One region of the Faecalibacillus intestinalis genome, then DNA from elsewhere that is predicted to be linked to it. Evidence: a T-box and tRNA genes for the amino acid it is inferred to sense, from the RefSeq annotation. Region 1 holds a T-box; the other holds one or more tRNA genes.
What was found. A T-box is a leader RNA that pairs with one kind of tRNA and senses whether it is charged. The one in region 1 lies ahead of leuS (leucine--tRNA ligase), so its partner is inferred to be a tRNA-Leu.

Region 1 (16,780 bases):
TATGAAAGTTATTTTAAAGTTATTGATCTTTTTAAAAAGATTAGTTTTGTTTTTATTTTTTTAAGTTTTATGATTGCAATCGTTTTAATGGGATATATGGTTTTATCGATGTTTTATGAAAATCAAAAAATATATGCCATCATGCTTGCTAATGGTTATCAAAATAATCATTTAGCATTTTTTATTTTAAAAAAAATAAGCTTAATGATGATTTCAATTGGAATAGTTTCTTGTTTGGTTTCTAGTGGAGTTTTAAAAATCATTTCATTTTTTGATATTTCTAAAAAGATATGGGGCATAAACCATTTGTTTGTTTTACCAAGAGAGTTTCAATGGTCATTTATGTTATATTTCTTTTATCTTTTGGGATATATCGTGCAAGGAATTTTATTAAGTCTATTTATAGTTTTAAAGATGAAAAAAATAAAAATGTATGAGTGTTTAAGGGAGGAATAGGATGTTAGAAATTAAGAATGTAACGAAGTCTTTTGATCGACCTTTATTCAAGGAGATGTCTATGACATTTCAAGAAACAGGGATGTATGTCATTGTTGGTAAAAGCGGTAGTGGCAAATCGACACTTTTAAATATTTTAGGAGGTTTGGATAATGAGTATCAAGGTGTGATTGAAATTGATGGGCAAGATATTCGACAAATACCACATTATATTAGAAAATACATTGGTTTTATTTTTCAACAGTTTTATTTAATAGAAGAAATGAATGTTAAAGAAAATGTAAATCTCATTTCGTATTTTAAAAGAATAATGATTTTTAAAAAAGAATATTATTTAGAACGTTTAAAAATAAAAGACTTACAACGTTATAAAACAGCAATTTTATCTGGAGGTCAAAAACAACGAGTCGCTATTTATCGAGGATTTATTGCTAAGCATCCCATTATTTTATGTGATGAACCAACAGGTGCTTTAGATGCAAAAAATAGTGAAGAAATTTTTAAAATATTAAAACAACTGTCTAAAGAAAAATTAGTGATTGTTATTAGTCATGATGAAATACTTGCTAAAAAATACCATGATTATCTCTATGAAATAAAAGATTATCAATTAAAATTAATTCATCAAAATCCAATAACGCAAAGAAAAAAACAAGAAGAAAAAACAAGTAAAAGATCTTTTTTACAATTTATATTGAAAGAATTGAAAATGACGTGGAAGAGTTCTTTTGTTGTTGTACAAGTTTTATTTTTAGCACTTTTAAGTATTTTATTGACCCTTTCATTGACTCAATCAACACAAAAACAAATTCATCAGCAATTAGAACAAATTATTCCTTCAACAACCATTATGTTAAAAAAGAAAAATAATCAAATGATCAAGATGGATGATTTGAAACAAATTCAACATCCAGCAATTCAATACCGTTTTTTACAAAATGATCAGGTGGATTTTTTAGGAATCTCTTTTTCTAAAAAATATCAAACGAAAAAAACACTTTATATTTCTGATTATATTCAGCAACCACAAAAGAAAATTCAAGGAAGAAAGATAAAAAATGCTCAAGAAATCATTTTATCTAAGTCTACTTATGAACAACTTTTATATTTATCGCATCAGAAGAATTTAATAAATAAAGATGTATATTTGTTTTTTGAATATCAAAATAGAATTTGTTTTTATAAAGTTAAAATTGTAGGGATTGAAAATAAAAAGACTTTAATGGAGACCGTTTATTTTAATGAATATGCAATGAGTCAAATGTTAAAAGAACTTTATCAAATAGAAGTAGGGCAAACCGCTTTTTTACAAGTGAAAGATAAAAATATTTTAAAAGATTTAAAAAATAAATATCCTTTATATCAATTTAAACTTGCAAATAGTTCATTATCTTCAAGCATCGATGAAAAATTTCAACAAATTGAATGGATCCTTTATTGTTTTAGTTCTTTAGCAGTTGTAACAGCTTGCTTTTTATTAGGTGTTGTTTTATATTTGATGGTCATTAAAAGAAAAAAATATTTTGCTATTTTACAAACATTGGGGGCTTCATTATGGCAGATGATAACTCTTGTTTTGTGTCAAGGTCTAGGTATTTCCTGCACAGCATTTATAGAAGCAATGATTGTTTTAAAAAAGTTATTTATTTTTGCTAATCAGTTGATTCAAAAAAGTATTTCAGATTTGATGGATGAATTTTTTGTTATACAAAATAATGTGCTTTTAGGTGTTTTTATAGGAGTACTTATTTTAACATTATTATGTTGTTTGATCCCAATTAAAAAAGTAAAACAGATAGAAATTATAGAAGCTTTAAAGAGTTAGGGAGTTTTTTATTGCATAAAGTATGTGATGTGGTATAATAGAAAAGCAAAATCAATGAATAGGAGTACTAGCAAATCCCCTATATTTAGAGAGTCAGTGGGTGGTGCAAACTGATTATAGTATTTGTGAACTCGCCTATGAGATGTATTTTTGAATAAAGTAAAAAATATCGTAGAACTGCGTTAAAGTTTTGAGGTGCTAGAATTTTATTCTAGAACTAAGGTGGTATCGCGTTGAAATTGGCGTCCTTAGATAAGGATGCTTTTTTATATTTAAGGAGGAAAAATTATGCCGTTCGATCACACAAAAATAGAGCCAAAATGGCAAAAATATTGGGACGAAAACAAAACATTTAAAACAGATTGTTATGATGATTCAAAACCTAAATATTATTGTATGGATATGTTCCCATATCCATCTGGAAATGGTTTACATGTAGGACATCCTGAAGGATATACTGCAACAGATATCGTATCAAGAATGAAAAGAATGCAAGGATATAATGTATTACATCCAATGGGATTTGATTCATTTGGATTACCTGCTGAACAATTTGCAATTCAAACAGGTCATCATCCTGCAGAATTTACAAAGAAAAATATTGATGTTTTTAGAAAACAAATTAAATCATTAGGATTTTCTTATGATTGGGATCGTGAAATTGCAACAAGTGATCCTGAATATTATAAATGGACACAATGGATCTTTACAAAATTATATGATCAAGGATTAGCTTATATTGATGAAATTCCAGTTAACTGGTGTCCAGAATTAAAAGCCGTTCTTGCAAATGAAGAAGTTATTGATGGTAAGAGTGAACGTGGAGGGTATCCTGTTATTCGTAAACCAATGCGTCAATGGGTTTTAAAAATCACTGAATATGCAGAAAGATTATTGGCTGATTTAGATGACTTAGATTGGCCAGAAGCTACAAAACAAATGCAACGTAACTGGATTGGTAAATCTATTGGGGCAAATGTTGATTTCAAAATTGATGGAACAAATAAAGTATTTACAGTTTTTACAACACGTTGTGATACATTATTTGGGGCAACATACTGTGTTATGGCACCAGAACATCCATATGTTGAAGAAATTACAACCGAAGCACAAAAAGCAGATGTTGAATCTTATAAAGAAAGTTGTGCTAGTAAATCTGACTTAGAAAGAACAGAACTTAATAAAGATAAAACAGGTGTCTTTACTGGAGCTTATGCAATCAATCCAGTAAATGGTAAAAAAATCCCAATTTGGATTTCTGATTATGTACTTGCAAGTTATGGTACAGGAGCTATCATGGCTGTTCCAGCACATGATGATCGTGACTATGAATTTGCTAAAAAATTCGGTATTGAAATCATTCCAGTATTAGAAGGTGGAAATATCGAAGAAGAAGCTTATACAGAAGATGGTGTTCATATTAACTCTGAATGGCTAAATGGTCTTGGAAAACAAGAAGCTATTGATAAAATGGTAGATTGGTTACAAGAACATCATTGTGGACAAAAGAAAGTATCTTATAAATTAAGAGATTGGTTATTCTCAAGACAACGTTATTGGGGTGAACCAATTCCTATCGTTCATATGGAAGATGGAACAATGCGTACAGTTCCAGTAGAAGAACTTCCATTAGAATTACCAGCAACTAAAAACTTCCAACCTCATGATAGTGGTGAATCGCCACTTGCTAATTGTGAAGATTGGTTAGAAGTAGAAATTGATGGACAAAAAGGACGTCGTGAAACAAATACAATGCCTCAATGGGCTGGGTCATGTTGGTATTATATTCGTTATATTGATCCACATAATAGTGAACAAATTTGTGATCCAAAATTATTAGATAAATGGTTACCAGTTGATTTATATGTAGGTGGAGCAGAACATGCGGTATTACACTTATTATATTCTCGTTTCTGGCATAAAGTTCTTTATGATTGTGGTGTTGTTAAATGTAAAGAACCATGGCAACGTTTAGTACACCAAGGTATGATTTTAGGAGATAACAACGAAAAAATGTCTAAATCAAGAGGTAACGTTGTTAACCCTGATGATATCGTTGCTAGTCATGGTGCAGATTCACTTCGTTTATACGAAATGTTCATGGGACCACTTGAAGCATCACTTCCTTGGTCAACAAATGGATTAGATGGTTCTCGTAAATGGTTAGACCGTGTTTATCGTTTAATGATTGAAACTGGTAAATTATCTGATGAAAATGATCATAGTTTAGATCGTGTATATCATCAAACAGTTAAAAAAGTTACTGATGATTTTGAAAAATTAGGTTTCAATACAGCTATTTCACAAATGATGATTTTCATTAATGAATGTTATAAAGCTGAACATGTTTATAAAGAATATGCTGAAAACTTTATTAAAATGCTTTCATGTATTGCACCTCATATTTGTGAAGAAATGTGGCAACAATTAGGACACAATGATTCAATTGCTTATGAACCATGGCCAACATATGATGAAAAAATGTTAGTTAGTGATACTGTTCAAATGGGTATCCAAGTTAATGGTAAATTAAGAGCTAAAATTGAAGTTGCTAAAGATGCAGATGATGAAACTGTTAAAGAATTAGCATTCCAACAAGAAAACGTTAAAGCACATACTGACAGTAAAGATATCGTTAAAGTAATTGTGGTTAAAAATAAAATTGTAAACATTGTCGTTAAATAAAATATTACAAATATTTAAGTAGAGATACGTCTCAAAAACCTTGAAAAATCAAGTTTTTTGAAAAAGTGTCTCTACTTTTTTGTGAATATATGTATTTTTTGGGTGACAAATAAAATAAAATCTTTATGAGAATGTCATGAAATAATGGTTAAAGCTAGGAAATTGTTAAATTTTTATTGATTAAACTAACAATAGGTAGTAATATAACTAACATAAGGAAGCGGATAGATATGGAGAGGAAAGAAGAAATTATTCAGGCGACACTTATGTTAGCGTCTAAAAATGGAATAGACAATGTTTCAATGTCACAAATAGCGACGCAATTAGGGATAAAGAAACCATCATTGTATAATCATTTCCGTTCGAAGGATGAAATTGTAAAGGCAATGTATGATTATTTAAGAACACAAGCAAAAGAAAAACTAAAAATAACGGATCTTGATTATGGAAAACTTGTCAAAGATAAAAGTCTAGAAGAAGTTTTAAAATTAATGGTTCATAATTATTGTAAGATGAGTACACAAAGTGAAATGTTTTCGTTTTATAAAATCATTTATTCCACACGCACTACAAATGTTGTGGCTGCTCAAATTATGTGTGAGGAAACAGAAAAAATGATTTTAGCAACAAAAAATCTTTTTTATGCATTACAAGTTCATCAAAAAATATTTGTAAAAGACATTGATCAGGCAGCTATCTCTTTTACAATGACAATACATTCTTTGATTGATTATCAATTAGATAGGAAAAGTGCAGGAAATAAATTTAACGAGGATATATTAGATAATTATATTTGTTGGTTTAGTAAGGAATTTGGTGGTAAAGATGAAAAGAACATTGATTAATTATTTAGGAATTTTGGGGATTATATCTTTGATTTCTTACACGCTGGCGGTTGTCAAAACCAACAACAAAGAACAACGTATCATGAAAGATACAGATCATAAGCTAAGTCGTGAAATTGTAAATACAGCAAAAGCACATGATATCTCAGTAATCAAATTAGAGCGACTACAAAACATCCGCTCAACGACAAGAACAAGTCGAAAAAACAATCATAGCCTGCATACATGGTCGTTCTATAGACTAGCTACATTTGTAGAATACAAAGCAAAACTGGCAGGCATAAAAGTTGAGTATGTAGATCCAGTATATACAAGTCAGATCTGTCCGATAAGTGGAAGAATCCAACATGCAAAAGATAGAAATTATATATGCAGATGTGGATATCAAACACACAGGGATTTGCTAGGAGCTATAAATATATACAACTCAACTGAGTATATTGGTAACAGATATACTGCCTAGAGAACTATAGGTTCTGCTCTAGGAAGGGTAATGGCATACCCCTATCTTGCACTGCGACCTATCAGAAATGAACTGGTCAGCCAACAATGTTGGCAGGTAGCAAGAATCTCCTGTCTTTAGACATGGGGAGTGTCAAAAGGGAAATACGTTTTATTGGCTGAAGATAATGATTTGAATGCAGAAATAGCGATAACGATTTTAGAAGATATGGGATTAATAGTTGAACGTGTTGAAGATGGGATTTAATGTGTGGCTAAAATGGAACAAATGCCTGCTAAAGGCTATGATTTGATTTTAATGGATGTTCAAATGCCTCATATGGATGGTTATAAGGCAACGGAAACAATTAGAGAATTATCTGATGAAGGAAAGGCTCATATTCCAATTGTTGCTTTAACTGCTAATGCTTTTGAAGAAGATAGAAAAATGGCAATTTCAAAAGGAATGAATGATCATATTGCTAAACCAATTGATGTAAAAAAGGTTGAGGAAGTTATTATTTCTGTTTTAAAATAATATTTTCAATAAAAAGAAAAAGGATGTTATTTATTATAAATCACATATTCTTCTCTTTTTTAGATATATTCATTGAATTTTTATGCTTCTTTTTTTAAAATAAAACCATATTGAGGGAAAAAACATGCAAAATAGTAAAATAACAATGAAAGAACTTTTATATAAAATGGCTTGTTATCAAGAACTATATCCAAATGTACATCTTTTTGAAAAAACAGATTTAAATCAAATGAACTCTAATTGTTTAAGCAGTACAATAGAAGCATTTCGTTTAAAAAAAGATTGTACAAAATTAGAATATTGTAAAGATAAACTTTATCATGTCATTTCTAAATACTATGTTGTAGATCAAAAAGAATATGTAATGGAAATTATTTGTTGTTTAGACGAACAACTAGAGTTATCGCGACAAGAAAATAGCAATCTTATTTTAAAGTATTTGGGTAAACACGATGATTTTTATTTAGATGTATTAACAGGTGCTTATAATAGACGTTTTTATGAAGAAAAAATAAAACATCAAACAACTCCTGCAGGAATTGTTATGCTCGATGTGGATGATTTTAAGATTTATAATGATACATTTGGTCATGATTTCGGAGATAGGGTTCTTAAAATGATTGTTGAACATATTAAGAATTCACTTAGAAATCAAGATAAACTTATTCGCTATGGTGGAGATGAATTCATTATTTATTTGCCAAATATTGAAATAGAAGATCTTTATTTAATTATGCAAAATATTTTAGAAAATATTCATCATGCAACAATCAGAAGGTATGAAAGTGTTCAATTTTCTTTGAGTGCAGGGATTACAATGTATCAAACAGGGACAATTGAAGAAGCAGTTTCTTTGGCAGATCATTTATTATACCATGCTAAAAGAAAAAAGAATTGCATATTTACAGAATTAGATCATCAGTATTATTCTGATAGAAATGATACTAAACAAACAATTCTTATTGTTGATGATTCTGAGTTAAATCGTGCAATTCTTTATGAAATATTAAAAGATGATTTTTATTTATTGGAAGCTACAAATGGGCAAGAATGTATTGACTATATTAAGCAATATGGTTCGGGAATTTCTTTGATTTTATTAGATATTATTATGCCTGAAATTGATGGCTTTGATGTTTTACAATGGATGGAACAAGAAAAATGGTTAGATGATATACCTGTTATTTTAATTTCAAGTGAAGATTCAGCAAATGTCATTAATAAAGGTTTTGCGATGGGAGCATCTGATTACATTAAAAGACCTTTTGATTATCGAATTGTTTATCGACGTGTTTATAATATAATTAAACTCTACGCTAAACAAAAAAGATTAATGGATTTATTAAAAAAACAAGTAGAAAAGAACTAAGAGTTATTAATGATTTTATCGTATTGAATTTGGAAAATATATTTGATTTTAAGAAGATGATATAACATTTGTGAAAATAATAGAATAGTTAAAAAAGTTGATAACCAACAGAAAAGCCAAAAGTTGATTTCCTGAGTTATTTGTTGCTCAAGAAATCCTCAAGGTTTTTTAATTAATTGAATTATAGCGATACTATAATTCTTTTTTTATTAAAATCTTTGTTTACCTTTGTTTAAATATGGTAAAATATTTTAAAGAAAAGATGGTGAACGATATGAAAAGAAAAGCAATTTATAAACTCTCTTTTAAAGCATATTTAAAAGCAATGATGATTTTTATTGTTTTTATAATGATTTGTTCTATTTCGTTTTTCTTTTATATAAAAAAAGATATAGAAAATGAATCTGTTAATAAAGTGGTTGCTAATACAGAAAAACAAACTGAAAGTTTAAAACAGTATATAGATATTCAATATTGATATCTTGAAGGTGTTGGTAATCATATAAGCCAGCAAGATTTATTTTGCGAAGATAATATAAATTTAATTCATTCCATTAAAGAATATACAAAATTAGAAAATGTTGGAATTATTGATAAAAATGGAGAAAGTCATTATGATAATGGTGCCGTAAAGAATGTAAGTCAACGTGAATATTTTCAAGAAGCACTAAAGGGAAATAGAGTCTTAAGCGCTCCACTTGAAAGTGTTATTGCAGGGGAGGCACGTGTTATTATAGCGGTACCTATTTATGATCAACAAAAAGAAATTGTAGGAGTTATAGGTGGTAGCTATGATATTGGGAATCTAAATAAAATTGTTTTTAGAGGTATTTATGATGGAAAAGGATCGGCCTTTCTTGTTTCTAAAGAAGGGCAGTTGATTACTTATAATAATGCTGTTAAAAATAAAGATTTTTTAGCTTCTGAAAGTATTTTTAGTTATTTTGCTGAATACAATGTTTTATCTCCGGATGATCTTCAAAGTTTAAAACAAAAATGGATTAAACAAGAAAATGGTTATATGACTTTAAATTATAATAATAAAACATCTTATATGGCTTATTATCCATTAAAAATCAATGATTGGATCATGTGTTATAACATTGATGCAGATGTAGCACAGGAATCTTATACATTTATCATTTATGCTGAATATTTGCTTTTTACTTTATTTGTTTTTGCGTTAGTGATTTTGTTATTTACAATTTATAAAGTAAACAATAAACATCAAAAAAGATTATTAGAATTTGTACGTATCGATGCATTAACAGGTATAAAAAATAAGGAAACATTGCAAAATGAAATTAGTACATATTTAAAAAATGATTCTTCTCAACAATTAGGGGCACTTTTTATGATCGATGTTGATAATTTTAAAACAGTAAATGATTTAAATGGCCATGTTATTGGTGATGAAGTTTTAAAAAACTTTGGCTCAATTTTAAAAGAATCTTTTACAATAGAGGATATTGTAGGGCGTGCAGGTGGTGATGAATTTATTGTTTTTGTTAAAGATATTCAAGAGCATGGAAATGCGATAAATAAAGCCCAAGAAATATGTCAAAAGATAAGAAATATTGAAATTGACAATTTTAAAGGAACAATTTCTTGTAGTATTGGGATTGCCTTTTATCCTGAACATGGAACAACATTTAAAGACTTGTATAATTTAGCTGATCAGGCTTTGTATCAAACAAAGAATCAAGGTAGAAATGGTTATACATGTTATACAAAATAATAAATTATAGATAAAAACTATCAAATTGATAATTTTTATCTATTTTTATTTATATAAATAGAAATGTATACTGTAGAACTAAGGGAGAGAAGAAAATGAAAAAATCTTATGTATATTTATTGACAACATTTATGTTATGGGGAAGTTTGTATGTTGTCAGTCAATTTGTTTTAGGAAAGATTCCTACGTTTACAGTAGCAATGTTTCGTTATTTAATTGCTTTTATAGCACTAAGTTTAATCTCATTAAAAAGTGAGAAAGAAAAAATTGAAAAAAGTGATTATAAATATTTTTTTATTATGGGATTTATTGGTTATTTTGTTTCTGTTGATTGCCAACTTTTAGGAACGAAGATTGCCGGTGGATCAATGGCTTCACTTATTAATTCATTAAATCCAGTGATTATTAGTGTGATGGCCATGATTATTTTAAATGAAAAATTAGAAATGAATAAAATTGCAGGAATTATTTTATCATTGTTTGGTGTTTATATGATTATTGGGACAGGAGCTAATATTCAATTTTTAGGTGTGCTTATTTCTTTTATTGCAGTTATTGGTTGGGCGTTTATGTCCGTTATTTCAAGAAAGATTTCTAATAAATACGGTGCATTAACACTTACAAAAGTATCAATGTTGATTGCAACAGTTTGTAATATTCCAGTTTCCTTTTTAGAAGTACAAGTGACACACCCTCTTATTCAAGTAGATTTAGGTGCTGTTTTAGGACTTGTTTATATGGGAGTTGTTTGTACGGCATTTACGAATATTTTATGGAATAAAAGTTTATCATTATTACCTGCTAATACTTGTAGTGCTTTTTATCCAATTCAAACATTAACTTCTTCATTTTTAGGAGTTGTTGTTTTTCATGAAGTTTTGACAACTTCATTTGTATTGGGATCAGCTTTTATTATCGTTGGTGTTTTAATTAGCTTATTATTTAAAAAACGTACTCGAAAAGAAAAAGAAGTCCTAGTATAATCATATTAGGTGATGACAATGAATTTATATCAATTACGTTATTTTACGACATTAGCACAAGAAGAACATTATACAAAAGCAGCTTTAAAATTACATATTACTCAACCGAGTTTAACGCATGCCATTCATTTATTGGAAGATGAACTAGATGTTGCGTTGTTTGAAAAAAAGGGAAGAAATGTTGTTCTAACAAAGTATGGAAAACTATTTTTAAAAGAAATCGAGCCAATTCTTAATCGTTTAGATGATTCTATAGAAAATATTAAACAAATTTCAAAAGGAAAAGAAACTTTAAATATTGGTTTTGTAAGAAGATTAGGGATGAGCTATATTCCCCAACTAATTTCTTCTTTTCAAAATGAAAATGTGACCTTTCAATGCCATAGTGGTTTTTCTTATGATCTTATTCATGATTTAAAGAAAAATGATTTAGATATTGTTTTTTGTTCCTATGTAGATGATCAAGATATATTTTTTAAACCTGTTGTAACACAAGAGTTTTATGTAATCGTCAGTCTTAATCATCCACTTGCTAAAAATGATGAAATTGATTTAAAACAAATAGAAGATCTACCTTTTATTACTTTTACTAAAAATAGTGGAATTCGTCCAATGATCGATCATCTTTTAGAAAAGTCAAAAATACATCCTCATATATCAATGGAATTAGAGGAAGATGAAGTCGTTGGTGGTTTTGTAGGTCATGATTTAGGGGTAGCGATTGTTCCTGATATGGCAGTTTATGATTTGTTGCCAATCAAAAAAATAAAAATTAAAGATATAGATGAAAAACAAACATTTTATATGGCTTATTTAAAGAATACGCAAAAATCTAAAGCATTTCTTGAATTTATTGAGCATGTAAATTGTGATGTATTGTAGAAAAACAAGTCTTTTTTCTAAAATGGAAAGAGACTTTTTTAATTGATTAAAAATGATACACTACCATTTGTAGTGGAGAAAGTCGTATGGAATATAAACTAATAGCTTTTGATATGGAAGGAACATTATTAAATTCTAATAAACAAATTTCAAAGAAAACTCAAGAAGCAATTGCTAGAGCGGTTGCGTATAATAAAATTGTGATTTTAAATACAGGAAGAAACTCTGCAGAGCTTGAAGCTTTAAAGGTAGCAGGACTTGCGGTTGTGATGGATAATGCGATTGATGAAATTAAACAATATGGTGATGTTATTGTAAGTGATTGTGATCATGATGGGTGCGTTGAAGCAATTGAAAAATATTTATTAAAAGAGTAACGGAAGTTACTTTTTTTATGCTAGGATAAAAACAAAGGAAGTGTTTAAAATGTTTAAAAAACAAAATAACATGACGGTCATGGATTTTACAGGAATTTATGAAAATGAAAAGTTTTATAAACATAAAAATATTAGATGGCTTGATTTACATGAATTACAAGGTGTTTATGGTTATTGTAGTCAAGAAGCAAGAAGAACAATAGAAGCTAAAATAAGTAATCTATCTCCTGAAGGCATACATTTTATAGATTCTGGTAATTTTCATTATGTTAGTGAGTTTTGGATAGAAAAAATGAAACATGATTTTATTTTAGTTGTTTTTGATCATCATAGTGATATGATGCAACCGATGTTTGATGATATTTTAAGTTGTGGATCTTGGATTTTAAATAGTTTAGAAAATAATAAATATTTAAAAAAAGTGATTTTAATAGGTATTGATGAAAAACAGGTTTCATTGATTAAACGTCAAGATCAGGTTCTCTATTTAACAGATGATGATTTAGAAAATAGAGAAGTGTGGAAAAAAGTTGATGATTTATTACGTCAATATCCTTTATATATTTCAATTGATAAAGATGTTTTGAGTCAAAATGTTATTCAAACAGATTGGGATCAAGGTTCTATGCAACTCATGGAATTTAAAATATTACTCGCTTATTTATTTAAAAACAGTCAAACAATTGGAATTGATATTTGTGGAGAATGTGCTAATGAAGTAGGACAATTAAATGAAATTAAAGAAGATGATGCTTTTAATGAAAAAATACTTTCATTTTTAAAAAAAGAAGAGGATTAAGTAAAAAAAACTTAATCCTCTTTTAAAGTATTATGAAACATATTTAAAAGTAATTCTACAAAGATTACAACAATCGATTGTAAATCAACAATTGATTGTTTAGATAAAGTATATCCTGGAAGAATAAGTGTATTTTCAATCAATAATTTAGGCTTTGGATTTAAAGTAATCATATACGTATTTTTAGAGGCGTTTGTAAGGTCAAAAAAACGAGAAACATTATTTTGATTACCTTCAATAGAAAAATAAATCAAGAGATCATCTTCGTGAATTGTATTATAAAGATGACTTGCTTGCATATAATCATAAGCAAAATAAGTATTAATACCTAAATCTTGTAATCCTAAAACTAAATGTTTTGCTGGTAAAGATGAATAATGAACACCAATGACATAGATGTTTTTGGTGTTTTTTATTTGTTTAATAAGTTGGTTGAGCTTATTTTGATCAATGTTATTGAATTGACGAATGACTGATAAATATTTAGATGTTAATTCATCAAATAGATTTTCAGAATTTACTTCAACATGTTCTTGATGCAAATAATGAAGCATGTCAAAACGAAAATCTTTATAACCTTTATAACCTAAAACTTGACAAAATCTTAAAATTCCAGAAGTTGAAACCTGACATAGTTCAGCAATTTTAGTAATCGTCGCTGTTTCAATAGCTGTAGGGTTTTGAACAATATAATCGTAAACTTTACGTTCTGTTTTAGAAAAATCATTTTTATGTAAGTGGATGGTTTCCATTAAGTTCATAGTCTCACCTCATGTTTATTTTATATAAAAATGATAAAATTGTCAAAATAATATGTAACTATTGACAAAAGAGAATAATAAGATTATGATTTGTTTGTAAAAATTGTCAAAACAAAATGTAAAAAGTAACAAGGAGACTATTATGAAACAATTACCAGAAGGATTTTTATGGGGTGGCGCAACTGCTGATTTCCAATATGAAGGAGGATTCAATGAAGGAGGAAGAGGACTTTTATCACATGACTTTGAAACAGATGGGTCAATGGAAAACCCAAGACATCATACAATGGAAATGAATGATGGTAGTATTATTAAACCAAGAAGTTCATTTTTTTATGCAGATCCTGTTCCACAAGAAGCAAAACCAGTGTTTTTAGATGATGAATATTATCCAAGTCATCAAGCTGTTGATTTTTATCATCGTTATAAAGAAGATATTGCACTTATGGCTGAAATGGGATTTAATGTTTTTCGTTTTAGTATTTGTTGGAGTCGTATTTATCCTTTAGGAGATGAAGAAACACCTAATGAAGAAGGATTGAAATTCTATGATGATGTAATTTCAGAATTAGAAAAATATCATATTCAACCATTGATTACAATTTGTCATGATGAAATGCCAATGCATTTAGCTTTAAAGTATGGGGGATGGTCTAATCGTTTTGTGATTGATTGTTATGTTAAATACTGCAAGACTTTATTTGAAAGATATGGTAAACGTTGTAAGTATTGGCTTACTTTTAATGAAATCAATGCTGTAAGAGGATTTGGGCCATGTGGAACAAGAGAAAGTGATGGAAAAGTGAGATATCAAGCAGATCATCATATGTTTGTTGCTAGTGCTAAAGCTGTTATTTTAGGACATCAAATGATGCCAGGTAGCATGTTTGGAACAATGTATGCAATGAGTGAACTTTATCCAGCAACGTGTAAACCAGAAGATATGTTTAAACGTCTTCAAGCAAGAAGAGAAAACTGGTATTTTATTGATACGATGGCAAGAGGTTATTATCATCCTTATGCTAAAAGTGTGTGGAAACATCATGGTTTTGATTCATTAGAAATCACAGAAGAAGATAAAGAAATTTTAAAAGAAGGACAATTAGACTTTGTTTCATTTTCTTATTATCGTTCAAATACAGTAAAAAAAGATGATCCATGGTTTAATGTTGGAGGTTCTTCAAATCCTTATTTAGAAAATACACCTTGGGGATGGCCTGTTGATCCACTTGGGCTTAGACATTGTATGAATGAAATTTATGATCGTATTCAAAAACCAATTTTTATCGTAGAAAATGGTATGGGAGCTATTGATCAAGCAGATGAAAATGGATATGTTGAAGATGATTATCGTATTGATTACTTACAAAAACATTTATCAGCTATGGCTGATGCGATTAATGAAGATGGTGTTGAATGTTTAGGATATACGATGTGGGCACCAATTGATCTTGTTTCTTTATCAACTGGAGAAATGAAAAAACGTTATGGATTTATTTATGTTGATATGGATGATAAAGGAAATGGAACTTTAAAACGTACAAAGAAAAAATCATTTAATTGGATGAAACATATTATTGAAACAAATGGGAAAGCCCTTGATGAAAAGCTCTAGCAATCAGCTAGAGTTCTTTTCATTATTGACACTTCTTTATAATTCCTATAATATTAGTAGGAAAAGAGAGGTACCTTATGATTTATTTAGACTATGCAGCCAATATACCAATAGAAAAAGAAGTACTTGATACGTATTATCAAGCAACCATGAAATATTTTGCTAATCCTAATGCAAGTCATACACTAGGATTACAAGCAAAAGAAGTTATTGATCAAACAACAAAGCACATTGCTGAACAATTACATGTCTTACCTGAAGAAATCATTTATACATCAGGAGCGAGTGAAGCCAATAACCTTGCAATCAAAGGTATTTTAGAAAGATATAAACATCGAGGTAAACATGTTTTAATTTCACCTTTAGAACATAATTCAATTTTATCAAGTCTTACAAAAATGCAAGAAAATGGTTTTATTGTTGAAATGATTCCTTTAAAAGAAGATGGACAAGTCAATGTTGAAAAAATGAAATCAATGATTCAAGAAGATACGATTTTAGTAAGTGTTTGTAGTGTGGATAGTGAACTTGGAATTAGACAACTGATTGAAGAAATTGGAGAAGTTTTAAAAGATTATAAATATTGTTTTTTTCATAGTGATGCTTCTCAAGCAATTGGTAAAGTAGCTATTGATTATCAAAATGTTGATTTGGTTACTATTGCACCTCATAAGTTTTATGGTATGTTAGGAACTGGTATGTTAATTAAAAAGAAAAAAGTTGGTTTAAAAACACAAATTGATGGGGGAAAGTCAACAACTGTTTTTAGAAGTGGAACGCCTGAACTGGCACATATTGTATCGATTGAAAAAGCTTTAGAGATTGCTCTTTCAAAACAACAAGAACGAGAAACTTATGTAAAATCGATCAATCATCAAATGCTTGAACCATTAAAACAATATGATCAAGTATTAATAAATCGTACAAAATATTCTTTACCTCATGTTATTAATATTTCCTTAAAAGGAATGAAAGCTACAAAATTTGCACAAATGCTCGATCAACAAGGTATCTATATTTCTACTAAAACTTCATGTTGTCCTGTAGAAACACCTTCTAAAATGGTTTATGCGCTTTATCAAGATCGTCAAAGAGCGATGTCTTCTTTTAGAATTAGTTTATCGCATTTAACAACAGAAAAAGAAGTTCAAGATTTTCTAAAAATCTTTGATCAATGTTACAAGGAGTGCTTTGAAAATGGAAAAATATAAAGAAATAGAAAGAAGTATCATAAAAACATATCGTAAAGAAATTTGGTCTAAATTTATAAAAGCTGTTAAAAATTATCAACTTATCCAAGAAAATGATAAAATTATGGTTTGTATTAGTGGTGGAAAAGATTCTTTTTTAATGGCTAAGTGTATTCAAGAATTACAAAGATATGGGCGTGTTCCTTTTGAAGCTCATTATGTTGTGATGGATCCAGGATATAACAGTTATAATCGTGATTTTATTGAAGATAATGC
Region 2 (16,780 bases), 810 kb from region 1:
AGAAATGGTGTTTATTGGTGTGATGGGAATGAAGATGAAGCTATTGCCTGTATTATTGATTGTTATTGTGGCAATTGTTTAAGAAAGATTCATCAAGAGCATCGGATTCGTGTTGATAGAAATCGGTATGATGTTGTGACTCATTATTTATGTGAGGATTGTTATCAACATCTTGTTTATGAAGAAAGTATATTAAAAAAGCACGTATATGTTGAAAAAACGGCATAATAAAAAAGTCAGATTTTCTGACTTTTTATTTTGAAATAATTTCCACACCATCTTCTGTAACAAGGAAAGTATGTTCCCATTGAGCAGAAAGTTTTCCATCATCTGTATAAACTGTCCAATCATCATTATAATTTAAGTGAACATGTCTTGTTCCTTGATTAAGCATTGGTTCAATTGTAAAAACCATTCCTGGAACAATCAAAACAGTATCTTCTTTTGTTTTAAAATGGAAAACATAAGGATCTTCATGCATGGTCATTCCAATACCATGACCACAGAATTCTTCAACGACGCTATAGCCATTAATATGTGCATATCTTTGAATTGCTTTACCGATATCTCCAATATGACTTTTCCATGGCTTGATAGCTTTCATCCCTTCATACATCGCTTCTTTTGTGATTTTAACAAGTTTTTTAGCTTCATCTGAAACGTTTCCCATCATGAACATACGTGAAGCATCAGCATAGTAACCATTTAATTCACTTGTAGCGTCAACGTTAATAATATCCCCATCTTTTAAAATAACATCAGAAGAAGGAATTCCATGACAAACGACATCATTAATAGATGTACAAATACTTTTAGGATAGCCTTCATAATTTAAATCAGCAGAATGTGCATTGTGTTCCTTTAAATATTCTCTTGTAAGTACATCGATATCTTCAGTCGACATACCAATTTTTATATTCTTTTCGATATGATCTAATAACCCATTATTTACAACAGCTGCTTTTTTGATTCCTTCAATTTGTTGTTGATTTTTAATCATTGATTTTGGAGGTGTCATCACTCCTCTTTTTTTGTAATAATTAATTTTTTTGTCAAATTCGCGGTGACAAACTTCATAGTCCAAGCCACTTCCGCACCAACATTTATTCATTTGTTCTACCTCTTTTCGTATCTATTTTAAACATCTCGTTTTATAATGTAAAGAAAGATGATAATATGATTTTAATGGAGATGATAAAATGGAAATTTTAGATATATGCGATGAATTAGGAAATCCAACAGGAAAGACAGTAGAAAGAAAAATTGCACATCAACAAGGAATCTTACATCGTACAGCTCATGTTTGGATCTTAAGAAAAAAAGAAAATAAAATACAAATATTATTACAAAAAAGAAGTGAACAAAAAGATTCGTTTCCTGGCTGTTATGATATTTCAAGTGCAGGACATATTCCTGCAGGGGATAACTATGGCCAATCGGCGGTAAGAGAGTTGAAAGAGGAATTAGGAATTGTTGTAAGGGAAAGTGAATTGATTGATTGTGGAAATCGTAGATTTCATTTTGAAGAAATTTTTCATGGTCGTTTATTTAAAGATAATCAAGTAAGTAAAATATTTGTTTTATGGAAAGATTTAGAAGAAAAAGATTTTGTTTTTGTTGATCATGAAGTAAGTGAAGTTAAATGGTTGGATTTTGAAAAATGTTATCAAGATGTTAAAGAAAATAAAATAAATCATTGTATTTATATTGAAGAACTAGACATAGTAAAAAAATATCTTCGTGTTCAATAATGATCCTTTTTAAGTCTATATAAATTCCTTCTAAGGCGTTTTTTGGAAAAAACATAAAGAATATAAAAATAAAAAAAGATGCGGGGGGGTAAAATATGCTATAATTTATAGTGAATAAAATATGTGTAGTAAGGGTGTGTGAATATGTATTTTACGATTATGGATGATGATCGAGCGTTTGGCGAAACTTTAAAAAATAAATTAGAAAGTGAATACCATGCTGTTGTAGATGTTTATCATGGAATGATTGATCTAGATCAGATAAAACATGTACCCGATATTTTATTTTTAGATGTGATATTTGAAAATGGGACAGGTGTGGATTATGCGAAAAAGTACAAAGAAAAGTTTGATTCACAAATTGTTTTTGTTTCAAGTAAAAGTAGTTTGATTTTTAAAACCCAAGGATTAAAGGCGTTATGCTTTATTATAAAGAGTCATCTTGATAATGACTTTAAAGTCTTTAAACAACTTTACGATGAAGAATGTAAAAATGAAATGAAATTGATTTTTGAACTGAATAAGGGAATGAATAAAAATCAAATGGCATATATAACATTAATGAGTGATGATATTATCTATGCAGAATGTTATGCTCATGAATTGATTATCCATACATATGAACATGAATATGCTGTTAAAATGACTTTGAAGAAATTTATGGAACAAGTAAAACAAGCACATTGTTTTATTCAAATACATAGAAGTTATGCAATTAATATGAAATATATTTATCGTATAGATAAAAATCATATTAATATGGTTGATGAAGAAAGTAAGAATGAATTAGAAATTGGTAGAAAATATAAAAAAGAAGTTAATGAGGCCTTTAGAAACTACTTGATGGATAAATTTTAGATATCATGAAAAATCATGATATCTTTTTTTTGACATATAATACAACGGTGATGTTATGAAAAGAATTTTTCTTATAATGATTGCTTTTGGTGTATGTTTCTTTGAGATTCCTGTAGATGCTTATGAAAAATCTTTAAAAAATGTAAAAGTGGTGATTGATGCAGGACATGGTGGTTTTGATAATGGAGCTATTGAATATGGTTATTATGAAGATAATATTAATTTAGAAATTGCTTTGAAAATGAAAGATGAATTAGAAAAAAGTGGAGCTAAAGTCTATTTAACAAGAGATGGTGATTATGATATGACGAAAAGAAATCATCATTATTCTAAACAAGATGATATGTATTTAAGAGTCAAGAAGATAGATAGCTATAAATGTGATTATTTATTAAGTATTCACCAAAATGCTTCTGGTAATAGAAGTGCATGGGGTTCACAAGTTTTTTATTATTATAGAAGCAAACAAGGAAAAGCATTAGCTTTTGATATTGATCAAAGTTTAAAACAGTTAACAAATAGCAGAAAACCAATTAGTGGATGTGGTTTTAGAGTTTTAAGAGCTACTAAGACATTAGGAGTTCTAATTGAGTGTGGTTTTTTATCAAATTATAATGAATGTGGGCAACTAAGAAGCAAAAATTATCAAAAAAAACTATGTCAAAAGGTGAAAGAAGGACTCATTAAATATCATTTAAGAATAATGACTCAAAAAAAGAAAAAAACAGCAAAAATTTTACAATAAAAAAGCGTTGATTTTATCAATGTATTTTTATTTTTTTAAAAAAATGTAAAAAAATACACGAAAAACTGTTGACGTATTCTTATATGCATGGTATATTATATGGGCAGTTGATTGATGGGCCTGTAGCTCAGTTGGTTAGAGCGCACCCCTGATAAGGGTGAGGTCGATGGTTCAAATCCATTCAGGCCCACCATTAATTAATTGTTTTATATAGATGTGGGCCTGTAGCTCAGTTGGTTAGAGCGCACCCCTGATAAGGGTGAGGTCGATGGTTCAAATCCATTCAGGCCCACCATTTTAACAAATGAAATGGTGGAAAAAATAAATATTAAATTGGGGCCATAGCTCAGCTGGGAGAGCACCTGCCTTGCACGCAGGGGGTCAGCGGTTCGATCCCGCTTGGCTCCACCAATAAATAAACTAACTGCTTCGGCAGTTTTTTTATTGTAAAAAAATAAATATACTCTATAATCCAATTGAGGGGGTAAAATATGGCACAAAGTAGAGGAAAAGGAAATTATGTAATCAATACTTTTAATGGAATGGCTTATGGCTTTTTTGCAAGTTTGATTATTGGAACAATATTAAAACAATTAGGAACATTAGTTCATGTTGAACAACTTGTAACCTGGGGGACAGTAGCAGGTTATTTAATGGGACCGGCCATTGGAGTTGGTATGGGCTATGCAATTGATGCAAAAGGACTTAATTTGATTTCTGCGGTTATTGCAGGAGCAATAGGAGCTGGAACGTTTAATAATGGTGTTCAAGCGGGTAATCCAATTTCAGCTTATGTAGCAGTTTTAGCGGCTATTGAGGTAACAAGACTTATTCAAGGGAAAACACCGATTGATATTTTACTTGTTCCTTTTGTTTCTATCTGTATAGCAGGTTTGGTAACACAATTTGTAGGACCTTATCTTACACAAATGATTACTTGGATTGGAAGTGTTATTAATGATGGGGTTTCTTTACAACCTTTATTTATGTCAATTGTTGTAGGGGTGTTAATGGGAATGGCATTAACGGCACCGATTTCTTCAGCTGCTATTGGTATTATGTTAGGACTTGATGGTTTAGCGGCAGGGGCAGCACTTGCAGGGTGTTGCGCACAAATGATTGGTTTTGCGATGATGTCTATTGAAGACAATGATATTGGTGATGTTATTGCTATTGGAATTGGAACAAGTATGTTACAGTTTAAAAATATTATTAGAAGACCGGTTATTTGGTTACCTACAATTTTAACAACGATTATTACAGCACCTATTTCAACGGTCTTACTTCATATTCGTTGCAGTGCAATTGGCTCAGGAATGGGAACAGCAGGACTTGTAGGCTTATTGGATGCGATTCAAGTAATGGGAAATCAGTATTGGATACCACTTATTTTGATAGATGTGATTGCTCCAGCAATTTTAACATTTAGTTTTTACAAAGCTTTTAGAAAATTGAATTACATAAGAAAAGGAGATTTAAAGATTGAACGTCTTTGATCTCCTTTTTCTTTATTTAAATAAATCAATAATATCTGCAGTAGACATTTGGGTAATAGAACCATTATTGTTTTCAATAAACATATTCGATAAATCTTGTTTTTGTTCTTGAAGTTTTTGAATCTTTTCTTCAATTGAATTTTTCATAATCAATTTATAAACTTGAACATTATTTGTTTGTCCAATACGATAAGCTCTATCTGTTGCTTGATTTTGTGCAGACATATTCCACCATGGATCATAGTGAATAACGGTAGAAGCACTTGTTAAGTTAAGACCAGTACCACCTGCTTTTAAACTGATTAAAAAGACAGTTGTTTGATCGTTTTGGAAGGCATTAACAAGTTGATGCCTTTTGATTTTTGTTGTTGAACCAGTTAAAACATAATAAGAAATATCTTTTTTACGTAATTCAGCTTCGATTAAATCTAATGATTTAGTAAAAGAAGAGAATAGTAAGACTTTTTGATTATTTTCTTTTGCTGTTTCAATAATATCCATACAAGCTTTAAGTTTAGAACTTGGCTCAATGATATCTTTATATAAAATACGTTGATCACAACATAATTGACGAAGCCTTGTCATCATTGCAAGAATTTGGATCTTATCGATATGATTTACCTGAATAGCACTTTGTAATTCACTATTAATTGTTGATAAGTTAGCAAGATATACTTTTTCTTCCTCTGGTGTAAAAGGAATAATGACATTGTTTTCAATCTTGTCTGGTAATTCTGTTAAAACCTCTTTCTTTGTTCTCCTTAAAATAAATGGTTCAACTAATTGCTTAAGTTTTGCTTGTTTTTGTTGGTCTTCATTTTTTATGATTGGTATTTCGTAAGTTTCTTTGAAATGATGATAATTATATAAATATTGAGGCATCAAGAAATCAAAGATTGACCATAATTCTGCTAAACTATTTTCAATTGGAGTACCTGTTAAAGCAAAACGATATTTACCATTAATTAATTTAACAGTTTGAGCATTCTTTGTACTTTGATTTTTGATATATTGAGCTTCATCTAAAATAAAATAATAGAATTGATAATCTTTATATAATTCATAATCTCTACGAATATAATCATATGAAGTAATAACAATATCATATTCTGGAATGCTTTCAATTAATTTCTTTCTTTGAGCAATATTTCCAGTAATACAAACTGTTTTTAATTTCTTTGAGAATTTTTTGATTTCATCTTGCCAGTTATAAATCAAGGTTGCAGGAGCAACAACGAGACTGACATGATTTTCACCGATACCATCTTCAATCAATGTCATGACTTGTAATGTTTTACCAAGCCCCATATCATCAGCTAAGATACCACCGAAGCCATATTCTGACATTGTTTTTAACCATTTAAATCCTTGAACTTGATAGTCTCTTAAAATCTTAGAATAATTTTGTGGAACTTGAATATCTTCAGGATCTTTTTCTTCAATATGAGAAATCAAGTCTTGGAAATGTTGATCTCTGTTGAAATGTAATGATGAACTGTTCATAAAGTTTTCTAAATAAAGTGAATGATATTTATCAACTTCAACTTCACCATCTTTTAAATCGTTATATTCAATATTTAAATCATTAAATAATAAATCTAAATCTTTGATACTATCATCATCTAAATTAATAAATTCCCCATTTTTTAAACGATGATAATTCTTTTTGTGTTGAAAAGCATATAAAATATCTTTAATTTCTTCTTTATCAACGTTGATACTATTAATATCGATTTTTAATAAATCATTTTGTAAACGAACACCGATATTTAATTTCATATTTTTAGGTTTATTCATTTGTTTGATTTCTTCACTAATATAAATTTCACAATCATTATTAAGTGAAGGTAAAACACGAGTAATGAAATCATAAATATCTTCTTCATTATAAAGATAATACATTTGTGTGATTTCATCATATTCTAGGTATTTTTGTAGTGTTTGAATAACACCATCTAATTTTAATGGAAGTACTAGATCTTTAGGGTTTTCTAAGATTGTATTTCCTTGATCATCTCGATAATCTAATGTAACAGATAATTCGTTGTTGTTATTTAAATCGACATAAATTAATAAAGAAATATCCATAGGTAGATATTCATCGATATCATCTCCTGTAAATTCGACATAAGGAACAACAGAATCAATGATATATTTAGAAAAATGTGGTAATTCGTTATTTGGAATTGTAAGTGAATTATTTTCTAAATGTGTAAGTAAAGGCCTTAGCGCATTGCTACATTCTTTTGAATATCTATTAAGGGTATAGTGATCGAAATAATAGATATATTGATGACCGATGATAGTAATACCATCAGGTTCTTTGTATTTGATGGTTGTATAATCTTCATCTTTTTGGATTTCTAAAATGAAGTTTTGTAAATCGATTGTTGTAAAGTTAATGTTGATATCTAAATTATCATAATGTGTTAGAAAAAAATCATCAATATTATCTGATGTGATTCTAATACTACGATCATCATCTTTTAAATGAAAATATTCTTTAATAAAACGAATTTGTTTTAATGAAGAACTATCAAAGGCTTTAGAGTTATGATCGGTAACTAAAGCATTTCCATATTCAACAATTTCGTTTGCTTTTACATTTTGAATAAAAGTATTTAAGTTTTTAATTGTATAACTTCTATCGCTAGCAATCTTATAAGATAAACTTAATCGATTAAATGTACTTTTTACTTGTGGTATTAAATGAATGTGTTGATTAAGTTGTAATTGATGTAAACGATGTTGATTTTTATATTGTTCAATTAATGAAAAAGTTAAATTAGCTTGTTCTTTTAAATGTGCGGCTTCTTTTTTTGCTTGAAGTGCTTGTAATTGATCAGCGTAATTTCCTTTTTGATTGAAAGAATAAGGTAAATCACTTGCTTCAAGACCGTAAAATTTTAATAAAATAGCACCTATATGTCCACATGCCAGTTCATTAGGCTTACAGTGATTACAATCACAGTTAAATTCGAGGATATGTCCTCCTGTATCAACTTGAATTGTAGCGGTATCAATTTTACCATTAACATTAGTACTTCCTACGATTTGGTAAATTTGACCATCTTTAATAACAGACATGTTAGATATTGTATTATGTTGAAATAAGTTATGAGCTACTTTCCAATTGGGCTCATTAAAATACTTATTAATTTCATCATCTTTAATATACATAAGTAGTCCCTCCCATTTAGCTATTATAACATTATTTTTCTAAAATGATGAGATAGAGATACGCATTTTTTTGTTTTTTTAAAAATAGGATTGTTTCCAATCCTATTTCAAAACTGCTTTATAAACACGTAAGACATTTTTATAAAAAATCTTTTCAATTTCTTCAATAGATAATCCAGCTTCAATTAAAGCACCATATAACATTTGATAACCACTTGCATCCTTCATTTCAAGCTTGGATCCAATACCATCAAAGTCACTTCCTAAACCAATACAATCAATACCTGCAAGATTTTTGATATATAAAATATGTTGAACCATATCCTTAATATAACTTGTTTGATGAGTACCTTCGGTAGTTAAAAAATCACTACAGAAGTTGATTCCCATAACGCCTCCACGACTAGCAAGTTTTAAAATCATGTCATCTGACATATTTCTAGCGACACCACATACTTGACGAGCGTTACTATGAGAGGCAACGAAAGGTTTTGTTGTATGATGATAAACATCATAAAATCCAGCATCACTTAAATGAGAAACGTCAATAATGATTCCTAAACGTTCCATTTCTTTAATATATTGTAAACCAAAAGGTGTTAAACCATCGTGATCATTGATTTTAAACATATCTTCATAACAAGAAATATTAGAAAGGTTAGGGTGTCCAATGCCATTTACATGATTCCATGTCAAAGTAATCATTCTAACGCCTAATCTATAATAATGTTCAAGTAGTGATAAATCATTTTCTACAACAGCACCTTCTTCTAATGTTAGAAGAGAAGACATGATACCTGCTTGTTGATGGTCGATAATATCTTGATAACAAAAGACAGGTTTAATGAGTTCAGGATATTTTTCTATTTCATGATAATAATGGTTAATGAGTTGATTTGCTTTTAAAAAAGGTTGAGGATTTTCACTTAAATCGACAAACATCGCAAAGTTTTGAAGTAAATAATTTCCTTTTTGCATTTTCTTTAAATCAATATGACCGTCATTTTCTAATAAAGAACCTTCTTTACCATGATGTAAATCATCATAAAGTTTTAAAATAGTGTCACAATGCATATCAACAACTTTCATCATTAATCACTCCTTAAATTTTATATGTAGTATGAATTGCACAACAGGCAAGACCACCATGGCATGTTAAAACAGCAGGCAAATAATTGATTTCTACATCAATACCATGGAAGGTTGTTTGAAATAATAATTTTGCTTTTTTAGCAAAAATTTCATTATCAGCGTGTGAAATATAAATCTTGTGTTGTTTAGCGTTAACACCTAATTCATGGAATTTATCAACAATCGATTTTAAGATTTTTACTTCAGTTCTAGCCATTGTATATTTATCAACTGCTTTACCTTGTTCATCTAAACAAAGCAAAGCTTTGATTTTTAACATCGATGCCATTCTGGCTGCCATTGGTGATAATCTTCCACTACGTGAAAGTTGTTTAAAGTTATCTGGATAAAGGAACGAAAAAGAATGATTTGTTTTTTCTTCTAAAGCAGCAAAAATTTCATCAACAGTTTTTCCTTCATCTGCAAGTTGTTTTGCACAAATAGCCATATCCATAACAGGAGCACCTAATTGGCGACTATCATAAATATAAACATTATCTAAACCAACGGTATCTTTAGCAAGATGGAAACCGTTGTTTGTTCCTGATAAATCTGCAGAGCAAGTAATAATAATGATTGCTTCATAATCTTCTTCTTGCCATTTTTCCATTTGTTCAACAAGATAACCTGTATTTGGCTGACTTGTTGAAGGAATTTTACCATCTCTTAAATAGTCATAAAGTTGTTTGGTTGAAATATCGATTTGATCTTTATATTCATGACCATCAACGATGACACTTAATGAAATAAGTTCGATTCCGTTTTTTTGTGCAATTTCTTGATCCATTGCACTTGTTGTGTCTGTCACAATTAAATATTTTTCCATTTTTGATCTCCTTAAAATTCTAATTCTAATTCTTGATAATCTTCTGTAAGAGATTGAGTGGTTTTTAACCAAGCGTAGGCTTCCTCAAATTCTTCTTCAGTAATATCTTCTATTATTCCAAATTTAATAAGTTTACATACATCATATATACTTTGCCATAAAGCATCGAATTGATGATCTTTTGCATCAATATCTGCTTGTTCACTTTCTTGATAAACAATAAATTCATGTGCGATTTGACTTGCCTGTTCTCTTTGTTGGTCCATAGGATCCTCCTTATATTATATGTTTATATAATTATACCATTAATCAAATATAGAATGGTATATAATATTACAAGAAGAAACGGTTTTTGACATAAAATTAAATTTTTTTAAAAAAATTTAAAAAAGGGTTGATTTATTAGAAAAAGGATGCTAATATAAATGAGCACTGTTAAGTTGCTTGAATAGCTCAGTTGGTAGAGCAATCGGCTGTTAACCGATCGGTCGTAGGTTCGAGTCCTACTTCAAGCGCCATGTGGCTCGTTGGAGAAACGGTTAACTCACATGCCTTTCACGCATGCATTCACGGGTTCGAATCCCGTACGAGTCACCATTTTTGGAGGTTTAGCTCAGTTGGGAGAGCATCTGCCTTACAAGCAGAGGGTCAGCGGTTCGAGTCCGTTAACCTCCACCATTTTTTTAAATGCCGGCTTAGCTCAATTGGTAGAGCAACTGACTTGTAATCAGTAGGTTGAGGGTTCAAGTCCTTTAGCCGGCACCATATTTTGACCCGCTAGCTCAGTTGGTAGAGCATCTGACTTTTAATCAGAGGGTCAGGCGTTCGAGTCGCCTGCGGGTCACCATTTCAATGCGGGCGTGGCGGAACTGGCAGACGCACTAGACTTAGGATCTAGCGCCTTCGGCGTGCAGGTTCGATTCCTGTCGCCCGCACCAAATGTAAGAGACATCGAGTAATCGATGTTTTTTTGTGTTTTATAGATAAATAAATTATAATGATTTACTTTTTTGTTGCACTATTAATAATTACGTTAATTTTTTATAGTTAATGTGTTAATTATTGAATATAAGTATTTGAGTAAGCTAAATTACGTATTATATGAAATCGTTTGTTTTTGTTTAAAAGTTAGAAAAAGTAAAGACGTTTGGTATTAAAAAAATATAATCATAATCAATCATTAAATTGTCTTGTGAAAATATTATTAAAGTAAAAAATACAAAAGATCCTTTTATAAAAAAGTTCTTTTGTATTTTTTTATGGGATGAATAGTTACTTATGAAAAAATATGAAAATAAAATCAAAATATTTCAAAAATAATCAAATATATCTATTAAACACATGGCTAAAATCATTAATTTTCATAAACTTAAGAAAAATAATGAAAAAATATGAAAAAAATTGAAATAAAATGATTGAAAACGCTATCTTGATGTGCTAATATTGAAACTGTCAAAGGGAGGTAATGAAAAAAATGAAATTAGCAACAAGAATTAATTCTTATTTAAGAATTGAAGGATATGATTTAGAAAAATCATTTTCAGATTTTAAAAAAGTTGGATTAGGATATGTTGATTTAAATTATCCGGAACATGTTAAAGGTTATGATGCAAATACCATGAAATCATTATTAAATAAATATGATTTAAAATTAAATGGTGTTGCACTTAGATTTAGAAATAAATTTATTAATGGTGAATTAGGAAATTCTGATCCCGAGCTTGCAAAAGATGCACTTCAATTATGTAAAGATGCTGCAGATTATTGTAGAGCTGTAGGGGGAAAAGTTGTTACAATATGGCTAGGTTTTGATGGTTTTGATTATAGCTTTCAAATCAACTATAAAAGAGTTTGGGATCAATTAGTTCATGCATTCCAAGAAGTTTGTGATTATGCACCTGATTTACAAATAAGCATTGAATATAAACCATATGAAGAAAGATCATATGCATTTATTGATTCAATGGGTGTTACAGGTATGATGTTAAATGATATTAATAGAGATAATATTGGAGTGACATTAGATTATTGTCATATGTTAATGAAACATGAAAATCCTGCATTTGCTGCAGATATTTTTGGAAGTCGAAATAAATTATATGGTATTCATTTAAATGATGGTTACGGTGTACATGATGATGGTTTAATGATTGGAACATCAACTCCATTTAAGACATTAGAAATGCTATATTATTTTAAAAAACATGGTTATAAAAATGCAATTTATTTTGATACATTCCCTGTTATTGAAGAAGCTGCAGCAGAATGTGAAAGAAATATTGAAATGATTAATTATATGAATAACTTAATAGATAAAGTTGGATTAGACTATATTCAATCTATTATAGATAGAAATGATGCTATTGCAGCTAGTAAGTTAATGCTTGGATTCTTTAAAGGAGGAGAAAAAAATGAATTATAAAGAAACTGCAAAAGGTATTCTTGAGCATGTTGGTGGTGTTGAAAATATATCAAATATGTCACATTGTGCAACACGTTTAAGATTAAATTTAAAAGATGAAACATTAGCAAATGATGAAGATGTTAAGGCGGTTGATGGTGTTGTTAATGTCATCAATAAAGCAGGACAATATCAAGTGCTTATTGGAATTGAAGTTCCTCATGTTTTTGAAGAATTTGAAAAATTAGTAAAAGGTAACGGAAATGTTGAAATGGCAGAAAGTAATGAAGATGAAGGGATTATAAGTAAAGTTTTCTCAGCGATCTCTGCAATTTTCGCACCATTATTACCTGCTTTAGCTGGATCAGGTATTTTAAGAGGTTTATTGATTTTAGCAGTACAATTAGGAATGATTAAAGAAGGTAGTGGAACTTATACTATTTTATATTCAACATCTATGGCAGTGTTTTATTTCTTGCCTGTTCTACTAGCATTTACATCTGGTAAAAGATTTGGTGCAAGTCCTTATATTTCAGCACTTATTGGGGCTGCTTTACTTCATCCAGATTTAATTGGATTAATGGGTGATATTGGAAATGGAGCAACAACTTCATTCTTTGGCATTCCAACAGTTTTAATGAATTATAACTCTACAGTTTTACCTATCATTATTACAATTTGGGCATATTCTTTCTTATATAAATTTTTAGATAGAAAAGTTCCAGAAACATTGAAATTAGTTATCGTTCCACTTGTATCTTTAGTAGTAATGGTTCCATTAACATTAATTGTTATTGGTCCAATTGGGGTTTATGTAGGAGAAGGTATTGCAAATGTTGTTAACTGGCTAATTGAACGTAGTGGTATTTTAACTGGTGTCTTAATTGGTGGTGGATGGAGTGTCCTTGTAAGTTTTGGTGTACATTGGGCAGTCAATCCAATCATGATTAATAATATTTCTCAATTTGGTTATGATTATATTTGTCCTTTAACATTTGCATGTAACTTTGCAGTAATTGGTACAGCTTTAGGTGTTTATTTAAAAGCTAAAGATCCTCAATTAAAAGGATTTTCATTAACTGGTATTATCACAATTGCATTATCTGCAATTATTGAACCAACTTTATTTGGTATGTTAGTAAAAAATAAGAAATTATTCTTAGCACAAATTATTGGTAGTGCTGTAGGTGGCGCTTATTTAGGATTGATGAAAGTTGTTACAAATGCATTTGTTTTTGGTAGTGTTACAACTTTCCCGGCATTCATCGTAAATAACGCAAATGTTATTCATGGTGCAATTGGTTTATTAATTGCTACTATTGTTGGTGCAGTATTAGGATATGTGTTTACAAACAAAGAAGACAAACTCGCATAGTATTGTTTTATAAATTATGGAAAATATGTTATCCTTATAAACAGGAAGCAGGTGTATTTAAAATATGATTCCATATGAAAGACAAAAGAAAATTTTAAGTATTATTGAAGAAAATGAACTTGTAAAAATAGACGAATTACAAAAAATATTTGACGGTGTATCCGTTTCAACTTTGAGAAGAGATTTAAAGGAACTTGAAAAAAATAGAAAAATAGAATCTTTCTCTGGTGGAGCTTTTAAAAAAATATCTACAATTGGAGAAATACCGATTTCAACGAAAAATACATTAGAAAGTGAAAAAAAGGAAAAAATTGCTAGAATGGCATCTGAATTAATTGTAGATGGAGATACAATATATCTTGATTCAGGGTCAACATGTACAATGATTTTAAAATATATTATCGGAAAAAAAATTACGATTTATACTACGAATACAGATGTTTTTTCTATAAATGAAAATGTAATAGCTGATATATTTGTGCTTGGAGGTAGATATAATCCCATCACTTCTTCATTAACTGGCCCATTTACAGAAGATTTATTAAAAAACCTATATTTTAATAAATCGTTCTTAGGAGCTAATGGAATAGATGAAACATTAGGTGTTACAACACCTACTATAGAAGAAGCAACAAAAAAGAGAATGGTAAAAAGACATTCAGATCAAATTTATCTTGTATGTGACAGTTCTAAGTTTCATAAGTTATCAAATGTAAAAGCATTTGATTTAGATGATGTAATTGTAATTTCGGATAAAAATGATACAAAATTAAATGAAAAAGTTTCAATAATTACTGAATTATAGATAGAAATTACAAAAAGCGAGTCACTAACAGTGTACTCGTTTTTAAAATAAGGAGAAGAAAGATGATATTTGGTAAATTTAAAGCAAAAAAAGTAGAAAATTATAATATTTGTTCCCCAATTAAGGGGAGTGTTATTGATATAACTAAAACAAATGATCCGTTATTTAAAGAAGAAGCATTAGGAAAAGGAGTAGGAATTATTGCTGAAGAAAATACTTTAGTATCTCCTGTAAATGGAGTAATAAAAACTTTTTTTCCTACTAAACATGCTATTGGTATTACTACAGATGATGGTGTAGACATTCTTATTCATGTAGGAATTGATACAGTTGAATTAAATGGAAAGTATTTTAATGCTTTAAAAGAGCAAGGAGACAAAGTAAAACAAGGAGATAAACTTTTGGAAGTTGACTTTGATGGTGTCAAAGAAAGTGGATATGATGCTACAGTTTTATTTGTCGTTACTAATTCTCAAGAATATTCTTCTGTAAAATCATGCGAAGGGAATAAAACGATAACTGATACTATTATTGAAATTCATAAATAGGAGCATTTATATGGAAAAGTTATTATGTCCAAGTATGATGTGTGCAGATTTTGCATCATTAAAAACGGAAATTGAAAATCTAGAAAAGGGTGGAATAGATATCTTTCATTTAGATGTCATGGATGGAAGTTATGTACCAAACTTTGGAATGGGACTACAAGATATTGAATATATCTGCAAGACAGCCACAAAACCATGTGATGTTCATCTAATGATTGAAGAACCAGCAAAATATGTAGAAAAGTTTGCTAAACTAGGAGCGAAAATCATCTATATTCATCCAGAAACAGATCCACATGCCTGTAGAACATTACAAATGATCAAGGGTGCAGGAGCCAAAGCAGGGATTGCAGTGAATCCAGGGACAACCTTTGAAACAGTAAAGGATTTACTTTATTTATGTGACTATGTAATGTTGATGAGTGTGAATCCAGGATTTGCAGGACAAAAATATTTAGATTTTGTAACACCAAAATTTAAAAAGTTTGTAGAAGAAGCAAAGAACTATGGAGGATATGATGTCATGATCGATGGAGCATGTTCGCCAGAGAAAATAGAAATGTTGTCTAAAATAGGAGTTAAGGGATTTATTTTAGGAACAAGTGCTTTATTTGGAAAAGGAAGAAGTTATCAAGAAACTATCAAAGAATTAAGAGGATTATAAAAATGAAAATAGGAATTGGAAATGATCATGTAGCAGTAGAATACAAAAAAGAAATCAAAAAATATATAGAAGAAAAATATGGATATGAAGTAGTCAACTATGGAACAGATAGTACAGAAAGATTCAACTATCCTGTATCAGGAGAAGCAGTAGCAAATGCAGTGGTAAATGGAGAAGTAGATAAAGGAATCGTTATTTGTGGAACAGGAGTAGGGATCTCATTAGCGGCTAATAAAGTCAATGGAATTAGATGTGTAACATGTAGTGAACCCTATAGTGCACTTTTATCACGACAACATAACAATACAAACATGTTAGCCTTTGGGGCAAGAGTTGTAGGAATTGAACTTGCAAAAATGATCGTAGATGCATGGCTATCAGGTGAATACGAAGGTGGAAGACACCAAGTACGTATTGATATGTTAAAAGAAATTGAAGAAAAACAAAAAAATAAATAATTAATTGAATCAATAGCATTATTTATAACATGCACCGATATTTTTCCTCTCTTAAATATCACATAAATAATGCAATATAAAATTTATTAAAAAACTCTTTGTAATGAGTACATTACAGAGAGTTTTTTTACTTTTCTAATTGACTTGTACAGTGTGGGCAACGAGATGCTTTAATAGAAATTTCACTTTGACAATAAGGACAAATCTTCTTTGTCGGTTTTTCTTCTACTGGTTTTTCAGTTTTAGATCTTAACTTGTTCATTGCTTTAACAATCATAAAGATGACAAAAGCCATAATAATGAAGTTAAGTAAACCAGTAATAAATAAACCATAATTGACAGTAGATGCCCCTGCTGCTTGAGCAGCAGCTAATGTTTTGTATGTATTTCCATCTAAAGCAATAAATAGATTAGAAAAATCGATCTTACCTGTAACTAAACTTAAAATAGGCATAATGATGTTTTCTACAAGAGAAGTGACTAATGAATTAAAAGCACCACCGATAATAACCCCAACAGCTAAATCAATCATGTTGCCTTTT

Region 2: it encodes a tRNA-Leu, which carries the amino acid that the T-box ahead of leuS (leucine--tRNA ligase) is inferred to sense. The anticodon was not compared.

Annotation. Positions count from the first base shown of each region.
Region 1 is NZ_AP024085.1:1,082,537-1,099,316, forward strand. It holds gene Fi14EGH31_RS05690 (ABC transporter ATP-binding protein/permease) at 1-456, shown strand, start outside; gene Fi14EGH31_RS05695 (ABC transporter ATP-binding protein/permease) at 458-2,281, shown strand; T-box leader at 2,327-2,534, shown strand; gene leuS (leucine--tRNA ligase) at 2,570-4,966, shown strand; gene Fi14EGH31_RS05705 (TetR/AcrR family transcriptional regulator) at 5,197-5,811, shown strand; gene Fi14EGH31_RS05710 (RNA-guided endonuclease TnpB family protein) at 5,792-6,274, shown strand; gene Fi14EGH31_RS05715 (response regulator) at 6,533-6,790, shown strand; gene Fi14EGH31_RS05720 (diguanylate cyclase) at 6,915-8,159, shown strand; gene Fi14EGH31_RS05725 (hypothetical protein) at 8,434-8,637, shown strand; gene Fi14EGH31_RS05730 (sensor domain-containing diguanylate cyclase) at 8,704-9,897, shown strand; gene Fi14EGH31_RS05735 (DMT family transporter) at 9,993-10,880, shown strand; gene Fi14EGH31_RS05740 (LysR family transcriptional regulator) at 10,899-11,762, shown strand; gene Fi14EGH31_RS05745 (HAD family hydrolase) at 11,849-12,139, shown strand; gene Fi14EGH31_RS05750 (arginase family protein) at 12,189-12,938, shown strand; gene Fi14EGH31_RS05755 (MurR/RpiR family transcriptional regulator) at 12,950-13,699, opposite strand; gene Fi14EGH31_RS05760 (glycoside hydrolase family 1 protein) at 13,842-15,314, shown strand; gene Fi14EGH31_RS05765 (cysteine desulfurase family protein) at 15,392-16,525, shown strand; gene Fi14EGH31_RS05770 (tRNA lysidine(34) synthetase) at 16,512-16,780, shown strand, end outside.
Region 2 is NZ_AP024085.1:275,154-291,933, forward strand. It holds gene Fi14EGH31_RS01430 (hypothetical protein) at 1-228, shown strand, start outside; gene map (type I methionyl aminopeptidase) at 254-1,111, opposite strand; gene Fi14EGH31_RS01440 (NUDIX hydrolase) at 1,200-1,751, shown strand; gene Fi14EGH31_RS01445 (LytR/AlgR family response regulator transcription factor) at 1,896-2,609, shown strand; gene Fi14EGH31_RS01450 (N-acetylmuramoyl-L-alanine amidase family protein) at 2,665-3,354, shown strand; tRNA gene Fi14EGH31_RS01455 (tRNA-Ile) at 3,471-3,547, shown strand; tRNA gene Fi14EGH31_RS01460 (tRNA-Ile) at 3,573-3,649, shown strand; tRNA gene Fi14EGH31_RS01465 (tRNA-Ala) at 3,690-3,765, shown strand; gene Fi14EGH31_RS01470 (PTS transporter subunit IIC) at 3,846-4,850, shown strand; gene Fi14EGH31_RS01475 (DEAD/DEAH box helicase) at 4,863-8,030, opposite strand; gene Fi14EGH31_RS01480 (dipeptidase) at 8,133-9,119, opposite strand; gene Fi14EGH31_RS01485 (DegV family protein) at 9,133-9,987, opposite strand; gene Fi14EGH31_RS01490 (hypothetical protein) at 9,999-10,253, opposite strand; tRNA gene Fi14EGH31_RS01495 (tRNA-Asn) at 10,430-10,505, shown strand; tRNA gene Fi14EGH31_RS01500 (tRNA-Glu) at 10,509-10,584, shown strand; tRNA gene Fi14EGH31_RS01505 (tRNA-Val) at 10,590-10,665, shown strand; tRNA gene Fi14EGH31_RS01510 (tRNA-Thr) at 10,677-10,752, shown strand; tRNA gene Fi14EGH31_RS01515 (tRNA-Lys) at 10,759-10,834, shown strand; tRNA gene Fi14EGH31_RS01520 (tRNA-Leu) at 10,842-10,925, shown strand; gene Fi14EGH31_RS01525 (sugar phosphate isomerase/epimerase family protein) at 11,462-12,409, shown strand; gene Fi14EGH31_RS01530 (PTS transporter subunit EIIC) at 12,399-13,763, shown strand; gene Fi14EGH31_RS01535 (DeoR/GlpR family DNA-binding transcription regulator) at 13,828-14,568, shown strand; gene Fi14EGH31_RS01540 (PTS sugar transporter subunit IIA) at 14,631-15,116, shown strand; gene Fi14EGH31_RS01545 (ribulose-phosphate 3-epimerase) at 15,127-15,780, shown strand; gene rpiB (ribose 5-phosphate isomerase B) at 15,783-16,238, shown strand; gene mscL (large conductance mechanosensitive channel protein MscL) at 16,366-16,780, opposite strand, start outside.